One region of the Allobosea sp. P1_B10 genome, then DNA from elsewhere that is predicted to be linked to it. Evidence: predicted binding sites of a transcription regulator. Region 1 holds the regulator's gene; each other region holds the start of a gene.
The links. Region 1 encodes LexA, which represses DNA repair genes until DNA is damaged. Its sites were predicted from a motif close to TGTTCNNNNTGTGTTCNG; they were not measured.
Positions count from the first base shown of each region.

Region 2: AC1D2L_RS08690 (DUF763 domain-containing protein) is a predicted target of LexA. The motif match lies at 1,656-1,673, and genes of this name have one in related genera.
Region 3: AC1D2L_RS10200 (DNA recombination protein RmuC) is a predicted target of LexA. The motif match lies at 973-990, and genes of this name have one in related genera.

Region 1 is NZ_JBFTZP010000004.1:301,327-306,078, reverse strand. It holds gene AC1D2L_RS12060 (ComEC/Rec2 family competence protein) at 1-453, shown strand, start outside; gene lexA (transcriptional repressor LexA) at 536-1,240, opposite strand; gene AC1D2L_RS12050 (molybdopterin molybdotransferase MoeA) at 1,323-2,534, opposite strand; gene moaC (cyclic pyranopterin monophosphate synthase MoaC) at 2,534-3,016, opposite strand; gene trpC (indole-3-glycerol phosphate synthase TrpC) at 3,013-3,804, opposite strand; gene trpD (anthranilate phosphoribosyltransferase) at 3,812-4,752, opposite strand, start outside.
Region 2 is NZ_JBFTZP010000003.1:263,789-268,540, forward strand. It holds gene AC1D2L_RS08680 (glycine betaine ABC transporter substrate-binding protein) at 1-636, opposite strand, end outside; gene AC1D2L_RS08685 (DUF1684 domain-containing protein) at 779-1,444, opposite strand; gene AC1D2L_RS08690 (DUF763 domain-containing protein) at 1,686-2,966, shown strand; gene AC1D2L_RS08695 (GntR family transcriptional regulator) at 3,109-3,828, shown strand; gene AC1D2L_RS08700 (M24 family metallopeptidase) at 3,876-4,752, shown strand, end outside.
Region 3 is NZ_JBFTZP010000003.1:587,468-592,219, forward strand. It holds gene AC1D2L_RS10200 (DNA recombination protein RmuC) at 1-940, opposite strand, end outside; gene def (peptide deformylase) at 1,057-1,629, shown strand; gene fmt (methionyl-tRNA formyltransferase) at 1,679-2,608, shown strand; gene truA (tRNA pseudouridine(38-40) synthase TruA) at 2,608-3,363, shown strand; gene dapE (succinyl-diaminopimelate desuccinylase) at 3,339-4,538, opposite strand; gene AC1D2L_RS10225 (DUF805 domain-containing protein) at 4,535-4,752, opposite strand, start outside.

The DNA.
Region 1 (4,752 bases):
TTCGTCATCCAGCAATGGCTGAACGCTGACGGTGACAATCGCGCGCCGACCGATGCGAGCCTGCGCCAGGGCGCCGCCTGCGATGCGCTGGGCTGTGTCATCCGCACAAAGGACGGCCGCAGCATCGCCTATGCGCGCGAGCGGCTTGGCATCATCGAGGATTGTGCCCGCGCCGACCTCGTGGTCACGCCGATACCGTGGTCAGCGCCCTGTGCCGCCAAGTTGGTCGACCGCATTGCGCTGGGGCGCGATGGCGCGACCTCGCTGATATCGAGGGCAGGCGGATGGCGCGTGCTCCAGGCCGAGCGCGCCGATGTCGAGCGACCTTGGACGCGCACCGGCGGCAGGGCCGCTGCACCGTCGAGTTCTCGTCCGAGCCAGCAACCGGCAGCAGTGGCGCCGGTGAGCCCGGCGAGCGAACCTGCCGATGCCGGAGAGGCCGAGCCCCTATAGAGCGCGCGCCGCCTCCATGCGGAAAGCGTCGCGCAACGGCCAATCCGGGTCGGTCGCGCGCTTTCCAAGCGCATTCAGCTTGTCAGTAGCGTCGGAACAGGTTGACCAGCCGACCCTGGATCTTGACCCGGTCGGGACCAAGTACGCGCGTCTCATATGCGGGATTTGCGGCTTCGAGGGCTATCGATGAACCACGCTTGCGCAGGCGTTTCAGCGTCGCTTCCTCGTCATCGATGAGGGCGACGATGATATCGCCGGTATTGGCCGTATCCTGGCGCTTGATGACGACCGTGTCGCCATCGAGGATGCCGGCCTCGACCATCGAATCGCCGCGAACCTCGAGCGCGTAATGCTCGCCGGAACCCAGCATGTCGGCGGGCATGGAGACGCTGTGGCTGCGGCTCTGGATCGCCGAAATCGGCGTACCGGCGGCGATGCGTCCCATTACCGGGATCGCCACCATGTTGCGCGCGTCCTCCTCAGGCGGCGCAGCGGCCGGCTTGGCCTTGCTGAGCCCGCCCTGGACGATCGATGGGCTGAAGCGCGGGCGACCGGCCTGTCCGCCTGCGATGCCGTCCGGCATCTTGATGACCTCAAGCGCGCGGGCGCGGTTGGGTAGCCTGCGGATGAAGCCGCGCTCCTCCAATGCCATGATCAGGCGGTGGATGCCCGATTTCGACTTGAGGTCGAGTGCGTCCTTCATCTCGTCGAAGGAAGGGGGGACGCCGCTCTCGCGGAGGCGTTCCTGAATGAAACGAAGCAGTTCGAACTGTTTGCGTGTCAGCATGGTCCCAGCGGGCGCTCCCTCGAGCAGATTCGAAACAAATCAAGAACGGTATACACGTTCGCGTTGTGTTCTGCAAGCAAGCTCAGCGCAGCCGCAGGATCCGGCATGCGTCGCCGCGCTTTGCCGGCTCCGCCAGGACCGGTCGGATGGTCAACGCATCGGCGCGGGCGAGCAGGCTCAGCATCGAGGAATCCTGCTTCGAGAACGGCGTCACCAACCAGCCATCCGCGCTCCGGGTCAGCTCCGAGCGGACATAGTCCTCGCGCTCATCGTTGGCCGCCATATCGGTTTCCAGGGTGGCTGGCTCCGAGCGGTCGCGCTCGGGTTCCGGCATGCCCAGCAGAGCCTCGATCAGCGGGCTCACGAAGAGATGGCCGCAGACGATAGACGAGACGGGGTTGCCCGGCAGGCCCAGCGCGACCATGCGGCCGAGCCGGCCCATCATCATCGGCTTGCCCGGCCGCATGGCGATCTTCCAGAAGCCGAGATCCATGCCCTGCGCCTTCAGCGCCTCCTGGACCAGGTCATGCGTGCCGACAGAGGCGCCGCCCAGCGTGATCAGCACATCGGCGTCGACAGCCTTGGCGCGCTCGATCTTGGCGGCGAGATCGGGGTGGTTGTCGCGCGCGATGCCGAGGTCGAGCACGGTGCCGCCGGCCTGCTCGACGATGGCCGCCAGTGAAAAACTGTTGGAGGCGACGATCTGGTCGGGTCCGACCGTCTCGCCCGGCAACACGAGCTCGTCGCCGGTGGCCAGGATCGCGACCAGCGGCTTGCGTCGGACGGGCAGCGTGGGGTGCCCACCGGCGGCGGCGAGGCCGAGCGCCGCGCTGTCGAGCCGGCGTCCGGCCGGCAGGAGCACGTCACCTTGCGAAAAATCGAGGCCGGCCGGGCGGACGAAACGGCCTTTGGCCGCGCCCTCGCGGACCGTGATCGTCGCGCTGCCGACGCCGTCGGCGTTCTCCTGCATCAGGATGGTGTCGGCGCCTTCGGGCATCGGCGCGCCGGTGAAGATGCGCACGGCTTCGCCGGGGCTTACAGTGCCTGCAAAAGCGCGGCCGGCGGCTGATTCGCCGATGACGCGCAGTTGGGTGGCGGGGCGGAGATCCTCGGCGCGGGCGGCATAGCCATCCATGGCCGAATTGGCGAAAGGCGGCTGGGTTCTCAGGGCGGTGACCGGCGCTGCCAGGATTCGGTCCGTAGCGCGCGCGAGAGGCACTGTCTCCGCAGGCGTCGTGGCAGGCACGCTGTCGAGCAGCGCCTTGAGTGCGACCTTGACCGGGGTCAGTGCCATCAGCCGGGCGCAGCCTCGTAGGTTCCGGATTTGCCGCCGGATTTGTGGACGAGGCGGATGCCCTCGATCCGCATGCCGCGATCGACAGCCTTGACCATGTCGTAGACGGTGAGGCAGGCCACCGAGACGGCAGTCAGCGCCTCCATCTCGACGCCGGTCTGCCCCTTCATCTTGACCTCGGCGCGCACGCGCACGCCGGGCAGCGTCTCATCGATGGTGAGATCGACGGCGACCTTGCTGATCAGCAGCGGGTGGCAGAGCGGGATCAGTTCATGGGTGCGCTTGGCGGCCATGATGCCGGCGAGGCGGGCGGTGCCGAGCACGTCGCCCTTCTTGGCGTCGCCGCGCCGCACGATGTCGAGCGTCTCGGGCAGCATGATCACGAGGCCCTCGGCGATCGCGATACGCGAGGTCTCGGCCTTGTCGCCGACATCGACCATATGCGCCTGACCCTGCGCATCGAGGTGGCTTAGGCCGCTCATGCGCCGAGCAGTTCGCGGGTGGCCTGCGCGACGTCCGGCTTACGCATCAGGCTCTCGCCGACAAGGAAGGTCTCGACCTTGCTCTGTTTCATCCGCAGCACTTCGGCATGGCTGAAGATGCCGCTCTCGCAGACCACGATGCGGTCGGCCGGCACCAGCGGTGCGAGCCGCTCGGTGACTGCGAGGTCGACATGAAAGCTGCGCAGGTCGCGGTTGTTGATGCCCAGCAAGCGGCTGTCGAGCTTCAGGCCGCGTTCCAGTTCGGCCTCGTTATGGACCTCGACGAGGACGTCCATGCCGAGGTCGCGGGCTGCCGTGTTGAGGCTGCGCGCCGCCGCATCGTCGACGCCAGCCATGATGATCAGGATGCAGTCGGCGCCCCAGGCCCGCGCCTCGTAGACCTGATAGGTTTCATAGAGGAAATCCTTGCGCAGGGCCGGCAGGCCGGAGGCCTCGCGCGCCTGCGTCAGGAATTCGGGCTTGCCCTGGAAGGAGGGTGCGTCGGTCAGGACAGAGAGGCACGCCGCCCCGCCTTCGGCATAGGCGCGCGCCAGCGATGGCGGGTCGAAATCGGCGCGGATCAGGCCTTTGGAGGGGCTCGCCTTCTTGATCTCGGCGATGAGCGCGGGCTGGCCCTGCACATGCCTGGCGGCGAGCGCGTCGGCGAACCCGCGGGGCGCGGTCTGCGCCGCGGCCATGGCCTCGATCCGCGCCTGCGGGACCGCGGCCATGGCAGCCGCGATCTCCTCGCGCTTGTAGGCTTCGATCTTGGCCAGAATGTCGGTCATCGCCGGCTCACGCGTTCGAGCTGGAAATGAGCGTCGCCAGCGTCGCCTTGGCCTTGCCGGAGTCGAGCGCGGCGTTTGCCTGGGCCAGACCGTCACGGAGGTCGCCGGCCTTGCCCGCGACGAGCAAAGCGGCGGCGGCGTTGAAGGCCGCGATATCGCGGAACGCGGTCTTCTCGCCGTCGAGCACGGCGCTAAGGGCGGCTGCGTTCTGTGCGGGTTCGCCGCCGCGCAGATCCTCGGCCTTCGCGCGCGCCAGGCCGACGTCATCGGGGCTGATCGAGAAGCTCTCGACCTTGCCATTGTCCAGCGAGACGACGCGGGTCGGGCCCGTGGTGGTGATCTCGTCGAGCCCATCGGAGCCGTGCACGGCCCAGATGCGCTGCGAACCCATCGACGACAGCACCCGCACCATCGGCTCCAGCCAGGTCTCCGAGAAGGCGCCGACAAGCTGCTTCGTCACGCCGGCCGGGTTTGAGAGCGGGCCGAGCAGGTTGAAGATCGTGCGCGTGCCGAGCTCGGTACGCACCGGCGCGACATGGCGCATCGAGGCATGGTGCGTCGGCGCGAACATGAAGCCGACGCCGGCCTCGGAAATGCACCGGGCGGTGGCGGCCGGATCGAGCCCGACCTTGACGCCCAGCGCCATCAGCACGTCGGCGGCCCCGGATTTCGAAGAGGCGGCGCGGTTGCCGTGCTTGGCAACGGGCACGCCGCAGGCGGCGGTGATGATCGCGGCCAGGGTCGAGACGTTGTACGAGCCCGACGAATCGCCGCCGGTGCCGACGATGTCGACAGCGTCGGCCGGGGCCGTGACCCGCAGCATCTTGCCGCGCATGGCGCCGACCGCGCCGGCGATCTCCTCGGTGGTCTCGCCGCGCACGCGCAGGGCCATCAGGAAGGCTGCGGCCTGGGCGTTGGTTACGCCGCCGGAGAGAATGGTGTCGAAGG
Region 2 (4,752 bases), on a different contig from region 1:
ATCCGTCGAGAAGCCGTTGGCGACCTCGATCTGCTTCTGGTTCAGCGCCTCATAGCGCAGGCGCAAGGCCGCGAACTGCTTGAACTCGGCGAATTCGGCGCCATAGACCTCTTTCAGCCCGGCGATGCCGTCACGGCGATCGACGAACTCTGTACCGGCGCCGAGCCTGAGCTTCGACGAGGCCTTGCCGAGATCGCTCAGGGTCTTGAGGTTGAACTCCTTGGCGGTCTCGGGCCGGACCACGATGGCATAGCCGTTGTTGATGCCCGACGGCTTGAGCCAGGTCAGGTTGAACTCCTTCTCGTAGAAGGCCTTCACCATGCCGCGGACCTTCTCCGGGTCGGTCTCGGTCACCCCTTGCGCCTTCATCACGGCGTTGAGGCCGGTGCCGGTATATTCGGGATAGAGGTCGATTGCGCCGCTCTTCAGCGCCTCATGCGCCACCAGCGTGCCGCCGAGATTGATCTTGCGCTCGACCTTGAAACCGGCGTTCTCCAGCGCCGCGGCATAGAGCTCCGCGACGACGAACTGCTCGGTAAAGTTCTTCGAACCGATCTTGACGGTCTGGGCCGAGACGGTCGAGATGCCTGCTGCGAACAGAGCCGCCGCGGCGAGGAATGTCTTGATGAAGCGCATGGCGTTGAATTCCTTGGTTTCCAAGAGTTTTCACGTCCAAGAACGGCAGGCTAGCAAGCAGCGCTGCCGATGCAAGCGATCAGGCGGGCAAGCGCGCGATCGCAGGATCACCTTATCGTGGCCGCGCCGGCTGCGCGGCACGCTAGGGCAGAGTGTTGCGTTCGCCGCCCGCGATAGCGACGGGAAGGCGGTTCTCGATAGGCGAAAGCGGGCAGATCCAAGCCTCGGAATAGGCGCAGGAGGGATAATAGGCGAAGTTGAAATCCAGGATCAGCCGGCCCTGGGGCGTCGCGCCGAGATCGGCGCTCTTGATGGTGTCGAGCAGATAGCGCCCGCCGGCAAAACTCTCGCGCCCATTGCTGGCATCGCCGAAGGGCAGGAAAACGCCGCCGCCATAGCCCTCGATCCAGTACAGCGTGAGCTCGCGGCCCAGCGCTGCGTCGAGGCCCTCCGTCAGAGCGAACGGCACCAGCGTCATCGTTCCGTCCTTGCCGGCCTCCAGCCTGATCGTCTCGCGCTCCCGCGCCGGGCCCAAGCCAGCCTCGAAGCGCAGTGTGGGGTCGTAGGGGAAGCAGTCGATGCCGCGAAACTGGGCGCGGCGAGCGACCGATAGCGGCGATTGAGGATGCTCGCGGAACAAGCTGTCGCGGGTGCTGCGCCAGAGCTCCCAGCCCGCCTTGCCCGGCTGTGCGCGCACCCCGGCATAGAGGTCGGCGACCTGCCGGCGCCAGTCATGCAGGCTCGCAAAGCGCTGCAGCGTCATGTCGGCCGGCCCGCTCGGGCTGGTCCGGGTGAGCTGTTGGGTCATCGCACGCCTCCTGCACTCGATCGATGCCGCCGTGTCGGGCGCAGCGTTGTCAACGCGCCAGAGCCCATCAGGTTGCGGGTCGGGATGAATGAACACAGGTGCGGTCAGCTCCTGTCAGGGGCATGGCACCCATGGCCTGGCAGGCCGTGCCGGGTGGCGGCGCTTCGGAGGCAAGCGGCTGGCAACCCCGGAGTGGCCGCGCTATATCAATCGTTCCTATTCCGTTCACGAGGTTCCAGGCATGACCCGGCGATCCGGCAGCGCCGACCTGCCACTGCATCACGGCCGCGTGCCGGCCTGGCTCGGGCAGCGGATGACGCAGCTCGGCGCGGTGATCTGCGAGGCGATCATCCATCATTATGGCCGCGAGGAACTGCTGCGCCGGCTGGCGCATCCCTTCTGGTTCCAGTCCTTCGGCGCGATCATGGGCATGGACTGGCATTCCTCGGGCATTACCACGAGCGTGATCGGGGCCCTGAAGCGGGGCCTGACACCGCTCTCGGGCGAGTTGGGCCTCCATGTCTGCGGCGGCCGTGGCCGGCACTCCCGTCAGACTCCGGTCGAGCTGGAGCGCATCGGGGCCAGGGTCGGCTTTGACGGCGCGGAACTCGCAACCGCGAGCCGGCTCGTCGCGAAGGTCGACAGCGCGGCGGTGCAGGATGGCTTCGACCTTTATCTCCACGGCTTCTTCGTCACCGATGACGGCCAATGGGTCGTGGTCCAGCAGGGCATGAATGGCGATGGCGGCCTCGCACGGCGCTATCACTGGCAGTCGGAGGGACTGGGCAGCTTCGTCGAGGCGCCCCATGCCGCCATCGACGGCGAGCGCCAGGGCAACATCATCAACCTCACCGACAGGCGTGCCGCAACTTCGCGCGACGGCCAGCTCGCCTTGCTGCGCGAGATCGGGCCCGATGGCATCGTCCGGGCGTTCTCGGCTCTGGAGCGCGACCGCGCCCCGCCGGTCCCTGCGCCGGCACAGCTGGCGCTGCCCCATCTCGTCATGCCGGCTCATCACGATGTCAGGCCCAAGGATGTGATCGCCCGACGGCTGCATGGCGCGCTGACGGCGGCAGCCGATAGCGGTCCGGCGGACTTTTCCGAGCTGCTTCTGGTGCCGGGTGTGGGCGCGCGCACGGTGCGCTCGCTGGCGATGGTCGCCGAGGTGATCCATGGCGCGCCCTGCCGGTTCGCAGATCCTGCGCGCTTCTCGCTGGCGCATGGCGGCAAGGACCGGCAGCCCTTCGCCGTGCCTACCAAGGTCTATGACCAGACCATCGCAGTGCTGAAATCCGCCGTCGACCGCGCCAAGCTGGGGCAGGACGACAGGCTCGCCGCCATCGCCAGGCTCGACCGGGAAAGCCGCCGCCTTGAGCGCGTCTCAACCGGCCCTACGCTCGACGAGTACGTCACGGAAGAGCGGCTGCGCTCGGCCGAATACGGTGGCCGCAGCGTCTTCGGCTGGGAACAGGCGGAAGCCGAAAGCGAACCGCTGGGAACGGCTGAAGCCGGGAAGCGCTGACGCGCCCTTCGCGATCCCGGTAACGGCCGAGGCGCTGCTCACCATAGTCGAACTGCGCTCGATTGCATATTGGCGATTTTATCCAATTGACAGGACAGGGGCCCGTCCGCTTTGTTCTGCCGGTCCTGAACCGGGAATTGCGATGGCTGCGACACACTCTCCTCGTCCCAAACTGCCGCAATTCCGGCAGACCGTGACAGGGGCGGCCGTGGCCGAGCTGCGCCGCCGCATCCTGTCCGGGGCTGTCGCGGCCGGTGATGCGCTGCGGCAGGACGCGCTGGCGAAGGAGTTCGGCATCAGCCGGATCCCGATCCGGGAGGCTTTCCACCAGCTTGCCGCCGAGGGGCTCGTCACGTTGCATCCGCATCGCGGCGCCGTGGTCACGTCGCTCTCGGCCTCGGATATCGCCGAGCTCTTCGACCTTCGGGCCATGCTTGAGCCCGACCTGATCAGGCGTGCCGTGCCGCATCTGCTGCCGGGCGATTTCGCGCTCGCCGAGGGAATCCTGGCGGATTACGAGACCGCGATCCGCGAGCGCGACCTCGATGCCTGGGGCGAGCTGAACACCGAATACCATCTCTCGCTCTATCGCGCCGCGGGGCGCAGCCAGACGATCGAGCTGGTGCGGGTGCTGCTCGCCAACACCGATCGCTATACTCGCGTCCAGCTCGCCATGTCGGAGGGCGCGATCGCGCGGGCGAGACGAGAGCATGCCGCGCTGCTGGCGCTGTGCCGCGCCGGCGATGCCGAGGGGGCGGCCAGGCTGACGCTCGACCATGTGCTCGCGGTCCGCCAGGACCTGCTGCAATTGCTTCAGCCCGACGCCGACGAGGAACTCGCGCCCGGCGCCTCGGCGGCCTGACGCGCCATCATCGCACTCATCACGAACAACAGACGGGGATCACGGGCATGACGATCGGGGTGGGCGGATCGAGCTTCGAGGCGGAACTCGCCAGGCTGAAGCCGATGACGGACGGCATCGAGCCGATCGCGGTCGCGGAATTCAAGGAGCGGGTCGCCAAGGCACAGGCACTGCTGCGCGAGCAGGGGCTGCAGGCTCTCTATCTCGATACGTCGACCAGCCTGGCCTATTTTACCGGCATAGAGCTCGGCCTGAGCGAGCGCCTGCACGGCGCGGTCATCCCCGTCGAGGGTGAGATCGCCTATCTCAGTCCGGCATTCGAGGAGCCCAAGACGCGCGAATACATGAAGTTCGGAGACGATGTCCGCTGCTGGGAAGAGCATGAGGACCCGACCGAGCTGGTCGTCGAGACCATCCGCAGCATGGGCTACGAGAGCGGGCAGGTCGCGCTCGATCCGCATACGCCGTTCTACATCGTCGATGGGCTGCGCAAGGCCGGAAACCGCTTTGCCTTCACGCAAGGGGCCTCGATCACGGCCGCGTGCCGGCAGCTGAAATCGGCCGCCGAGATCGCGCTGATCCAGCGCGCCATGGACATCACGATGGAAGTCCATCGCGCCGCTGCCCGGGCGTTGCAGGTCGGCGTCACGACAGCCCAGGTGAAGGACTTCCTCGAGCGCGCCCATCTCAAGCTCGGCATGAGCTGGACGAGCGGCGCCGCCCAGTTCGGCGAGGCGACCGCCTACCCACACGGCGTGCCCTATGAGCAGACGCTTCAGGATGGCGACATGGTGCTGATCGACATGGGCACCAAGCTCGGCGGCTATCGCTCCGACATCACCCGCACCTATGTCTTCGGGACCCCGACGGAGCGCCAGCGCGAGATCTGGGACCTCGAGAAGCGCGCGCAGCTCGCCGGATTTG
Region 3 (4,752 bases), on a different contig from region 1:
CCTCGCGCATGCGGGCGTCACGCACCAGCGACTGCATCAGCTGGATCGCCAGCGCCAGCAGCGAGGGCGAGACGATCATGATCCGGGCGCGGCTGGCCTTCTGGATCACGTCGTCGAAATACTCATGCAGATCGGCATAGATCGATTCCGAGGGCACGAAGAGCAGCGCCATGTCCTGCGTCTCGCCGGGCAGAAAATAGCGCTCGGCGATGTCCTTCACATGCACGCCGACATCGTTGCGCACGCGCGCCCCGGCGATCCTGCGAGCCTCGTCGCCGCGCGCGGCGCGCAGCTGGGAGAAGCTCTCCAGCGGAAATTTCGCGTCGATCACCAGCCCGCGCCCGTCTCCCGGCAGGGTCACCATGCAGTCCGGCCGCTTGCCGTTGGAGAGCTGCGGCTGGAAGGCATAGAACGCGCCCGGCAGGCCGTCGCGGATGATTGCCTCCATCCGGCCCTGGCCATAGGCGCCGCGCGCCTGCTTGTTGGAGAGCACGTCCTTCAGCGTCACGACCTCGGAGGTCAGGTCGGTGAGGTTCTTCTGCGCGGAATCGATCACCGCCAGCCGCTCCTGCAGCTTGCCGAGGCTTTCGGTGGTCTGGCGCACATTCTGCTCCAGCCCCTGGCCGACCTTGTGGCTGAGCCCGTCCATGCGGTCCGCGACCAGCCGGGCGAGGTCGCCCTGGCGCGTCGACAGGATCTCGGCCATGGACTGCATGCGCCCGGCGAGCTCGGCCTGGGCGCGGTTCATCTCGGCGACCTTGTCGTCCATCTCGCGGGCCCGCTCGGTCGCGAGCGCGGCCTCGAGCGAACGGCGCGAGGCGCCCCGCCAGGTCGAGATCACGACCAGGACGAGCATGAAAAGGCTGAGCCCCGCAAACCCCAGCGAGGCTTCAGCCCAGCTGACGGGCCGTTCGAACAGCGAGAAGGCGATCTGGTTCATGGCCGGGAGCCTAGCAGGAAAAGCGTGCCGATACGAACGAAAGAGGAACAGTTTGACCGCCTGCGCACAAGTGCTTATGTCCCTGCCTCAACGCCCATTTGTCAGTACAGAGCCCCATGGCCATTCGCCCTCTCGTGATCCTTCCCGATTCCCAGCTCCGGCTGGCATCCGCCCCCGTCGAAACGGTCACGCCCGAGATCCGGGAGCTGGCCGCCGACATGCTGGAGACGATGTACGATGCGCCCGGCATCGGCCTCGCTGCCGTCCAGATCGGCGTGCTCAAGCGCGTCGTGACGATCGACCTGTCGAAGCCGGCGGAAGCCGCCGAGGAGGGCGAGGACGGCGAGGCCGACAAGCCTGCGAAGGCCGGCGAGCCGCGCAAGCCGATGGTCTTCATCAATCCCGAGGTCACCTGGTCCTCGGAAGAGCTGAGCGTCTACGAGGAAGGCTGCCTGTCGATCCCCGAATACTACGAGGAGGTCGAGCGGCCCGCTTCCGTCAAGGTCCGGTACATGGATCTCGACGGCAAGCAGCAGGAGATCCTGGCCGAGGGGCTGCTCGCGACCTGCCTGCAGCATGAGATCGACCATCTCAACGGCGTGCTGTTCATCGACTATCTCTCGCGCCTGAAGCGGGAGCGCGTGACCAAGCGCTTCGCCAAGCAGGCGAAGCGGGACAATGCGGCCTGAGCAGGCCGCGCGATCAGGTTGATCTCGAGCGCAAGGTGTTAGTCAGCGTATGAGTTTGCGCGTCATTTTCATGGGCACGCCGGATTTTGCCGTGCCGACGCTGACCGAGATCATCGGTCAGGGTCACGAGGTCGTCTCCTGCTACACCCGCGCCCCGGCGCAGGCCGGTCGTGGGCTCGACCTGAAGCCGTCGCCGGTGCATGTCGCGGCCGAGCGTTTCGGCATCCCGGTGTTCACGCCCAAGAGCCTGAAGGGCGAGGAGGCCGCGCAGATCATCGCCTCGCATGAGGCCGACGTCGCTGTCGTCGTCGCCTATGGCATGATCCTGCCCCAGAACATCCTCGACATTCCCGAGCTCGGCTGCCTGAACCTGCATGCCTCGCTGCTGCCGCGCTGGCGTGGCGCCGCGCCGATCCAGCGCGCGGTGATGGCGGGCGATGCCGAAAGCGGCGTCTGCGTCATGAAGATGGAGGCCGGGCTCGATACCGGCCCGGTCGGCATGGTCGAGACGCTGGCGATCGACCCCGACATGACGGCTGGCGAACTGCATGACCGGCTCGCGCCGCTCGGCGCCGACCTGATGGTGCGTGCGCTTGCTGCGCTCGGACGCGGCGCGCTGCAGTTCACGCCGCAGGCGGAGGAGGGCATGACCTATGCCTCCAAGATCACCAACGCCGAATGCAAGCTCAGCTGGGCACGGCCCGCGCAGCAGGTGCATGATCTCGTGCGCGGCCTCTCACCCTTCCCGGGGGCCTATGCCGAGGTCGACCTCGGCAAGGGGCCCGAGCGCCTCAAGGTACTGCGCACGGCGCGCGCCGGCGGTGCGGCCGAGCCGGGCACGCTGCTCGACGACGAGGGCACCGTCGCCTGCGAGGTTGGCGCGGTAAAGCTGCTCCAGGTCCAGCGCGCGGGCGGACGTCCGGTGAGCGGTGCCGAGTTCCTGCGCGGGGCAAGGCTCAGCGCCGGCGCCAAACTCTGATGCCCCGCTACAAGCTCGTCATCGAATATGATGGCACGCCTTTTTCCGGCTGGCAGCGCCAGCTCAACGGCCCCTCGGTGCAGCAGAGCATCGAGGAATCGATTGAGGGCTTTTGCGGCCATGCAGTGCGGCTGCATTGCGCGGGGCGCACCGATGCCGGCGTGCACGCCACGCATCAGGTCGCGCATGTCGATCTCGAGCGGGAATGGCGCACCGATGTCGTGCGCGATGCAACCAACGCCCGCCTGAAATCGGTGCCCGTCGCGGTGCTGAGCGCGCAGCTGGTGCCCGATGATTTCGACGCCCGCATCTCGGCGCGGCGGCGCTATTATTTTTACCGCATCCTCGACCGGCGCGCGCAGCCGGCGCTCGACCGCAATCGGATGTGGCATGTGCCGGTCAGGCTCGATCACGAGGCGATGGACCGCGCCGCGAAAGCGCTTCTGGGCCATCACGACTTCACCACCTTCCGCGCCGCCGAATGCCAGGCCAACAGCCCGATGCGGACGCTCGACCGCTGCGACGTCGTGCGCGAGGGCAGCGAGATCGTGGTCTACGTCAACGCCCGCTCGTTCCTTCATCATCAGGTCCGTTCGATCGTCGGCTGCCTGAAGATGGTCGGCGCAGCGCGCTGGCCCGAGAACAAGCTGGGCAAGGTGCTGGCGGCGCGCGATCGCTCGCAATGCGCCGCTTTGGCGCCCTCTATGGGGCTGTACCTCGCCGGTGTCGACTATGTCGGCGAGGACGAGAAGTAGGTCCCGAGCAACCGGAAGGTGATCGCCTCCAGCGCGATCACGTCGGCGATCGCCACGCGCTCGTCGACCTGGTGCATCGTCTGGCCGACCACGCCGTATTCCACGACCGGGCAATAGCTCTTGATGAAGCGCGCATCCGAGGTTCCGCCGGTCGTCGAGAGGGCAGGGCGCTTGCCGGTCTCCGCCTCGATCGCATCGGCCACCATCGCCACGAAGGGCCCGGGCTGCGTCAGGAAGGCCACCGCATTGGTCGGCTTGACCTCGAGTTCGTAGCGCACGGTGTTGCCGGCCGCCTCGCGCAGGCGGCGCTCGAGTTCGGCTGCGAGCGTCTCAGGCGTCCAGACATCGTTGAAGCGGATGTTGAAGACCGCTCTGGCCTGCGCCGGCACGACATTGCTGGCGGGGTTGCCGACATCGAGCGTGGTGACTTCGAGATTGCTCGGGTCGAAGAATTTCGTGCCCTGGTCGAGCGGCGTCGCATCGAGCGCCGCCAGCAGCCGCACGATGCCGCGGATCGGGTTGTCGGCGAGATGGGGATAGCCGACATGGCCCTGCTTGCCGTTGACGGTGAGCTTGCCGGTCAGCGAGCCGCGCCGGCCGATCTTGACCATGTCGCTCATCGTCGAGGGGTTTGTCGGCTCGCCCAGCAGGCAGTGGTCGAAGCGCTCGCCGCGCTGATGCGCCCAGTCGAGCAGCTTGACTGTGCCGTTGACGGCCGAGGCCTCCTCGTCTCCGGTGACCAGGAACGCGATCGAACCCGGCGCATCGGGGTTGTCCCGGCGATAGCGCAGCGCGGCCGCGATCATCGCGGCGAGCCCGCCCTTCATGTCGCATGCGCCACGGCCATAGAGGGTGCCGCCGACGATCTCGGCCCCGAAGGGATCGCGCGTCCATGATGCGAGATCGCCCACCGGCACGACATCGGTGTGGCCGGCTACGACGAAGACCGGCGCCTGAATGCCGATGCGCGCATAGAGGTTCTCGACGTCGGCCGTGCCCGGCTCGCTGAAGACAGGCCGCTCGACGCGGTAGCCATGCGCGAGGAAGACGGCTTCCAGCAAGGCGAGCGCGCCGCCTTCCTCGGGGGTGACCGAAGGGCAGCGGACCAGCGCCTGGGTCAGCGCGACGGGGTCGGTGGGGTCGAAGGCGAGGGCGGTGGCGAGTGGCTGGGTCATCCCGCCGCTTTAGCATCGGCCACGATGGCCGCAACCCGATTATTAACCTCCGGCCGGCCCGGCAGCATGCCGAGATCGACCAGCGCCACGACCCATGAAATCAGCGTGATCGTGTTCAGGGACGTACCCCAGAACAGGGAGATGTGCGGCTTCAGCTGGGTCGGAAGCACGATCGCGCAGACCAGCAGGATGCCAAACAGCGAAGATCCGCCAC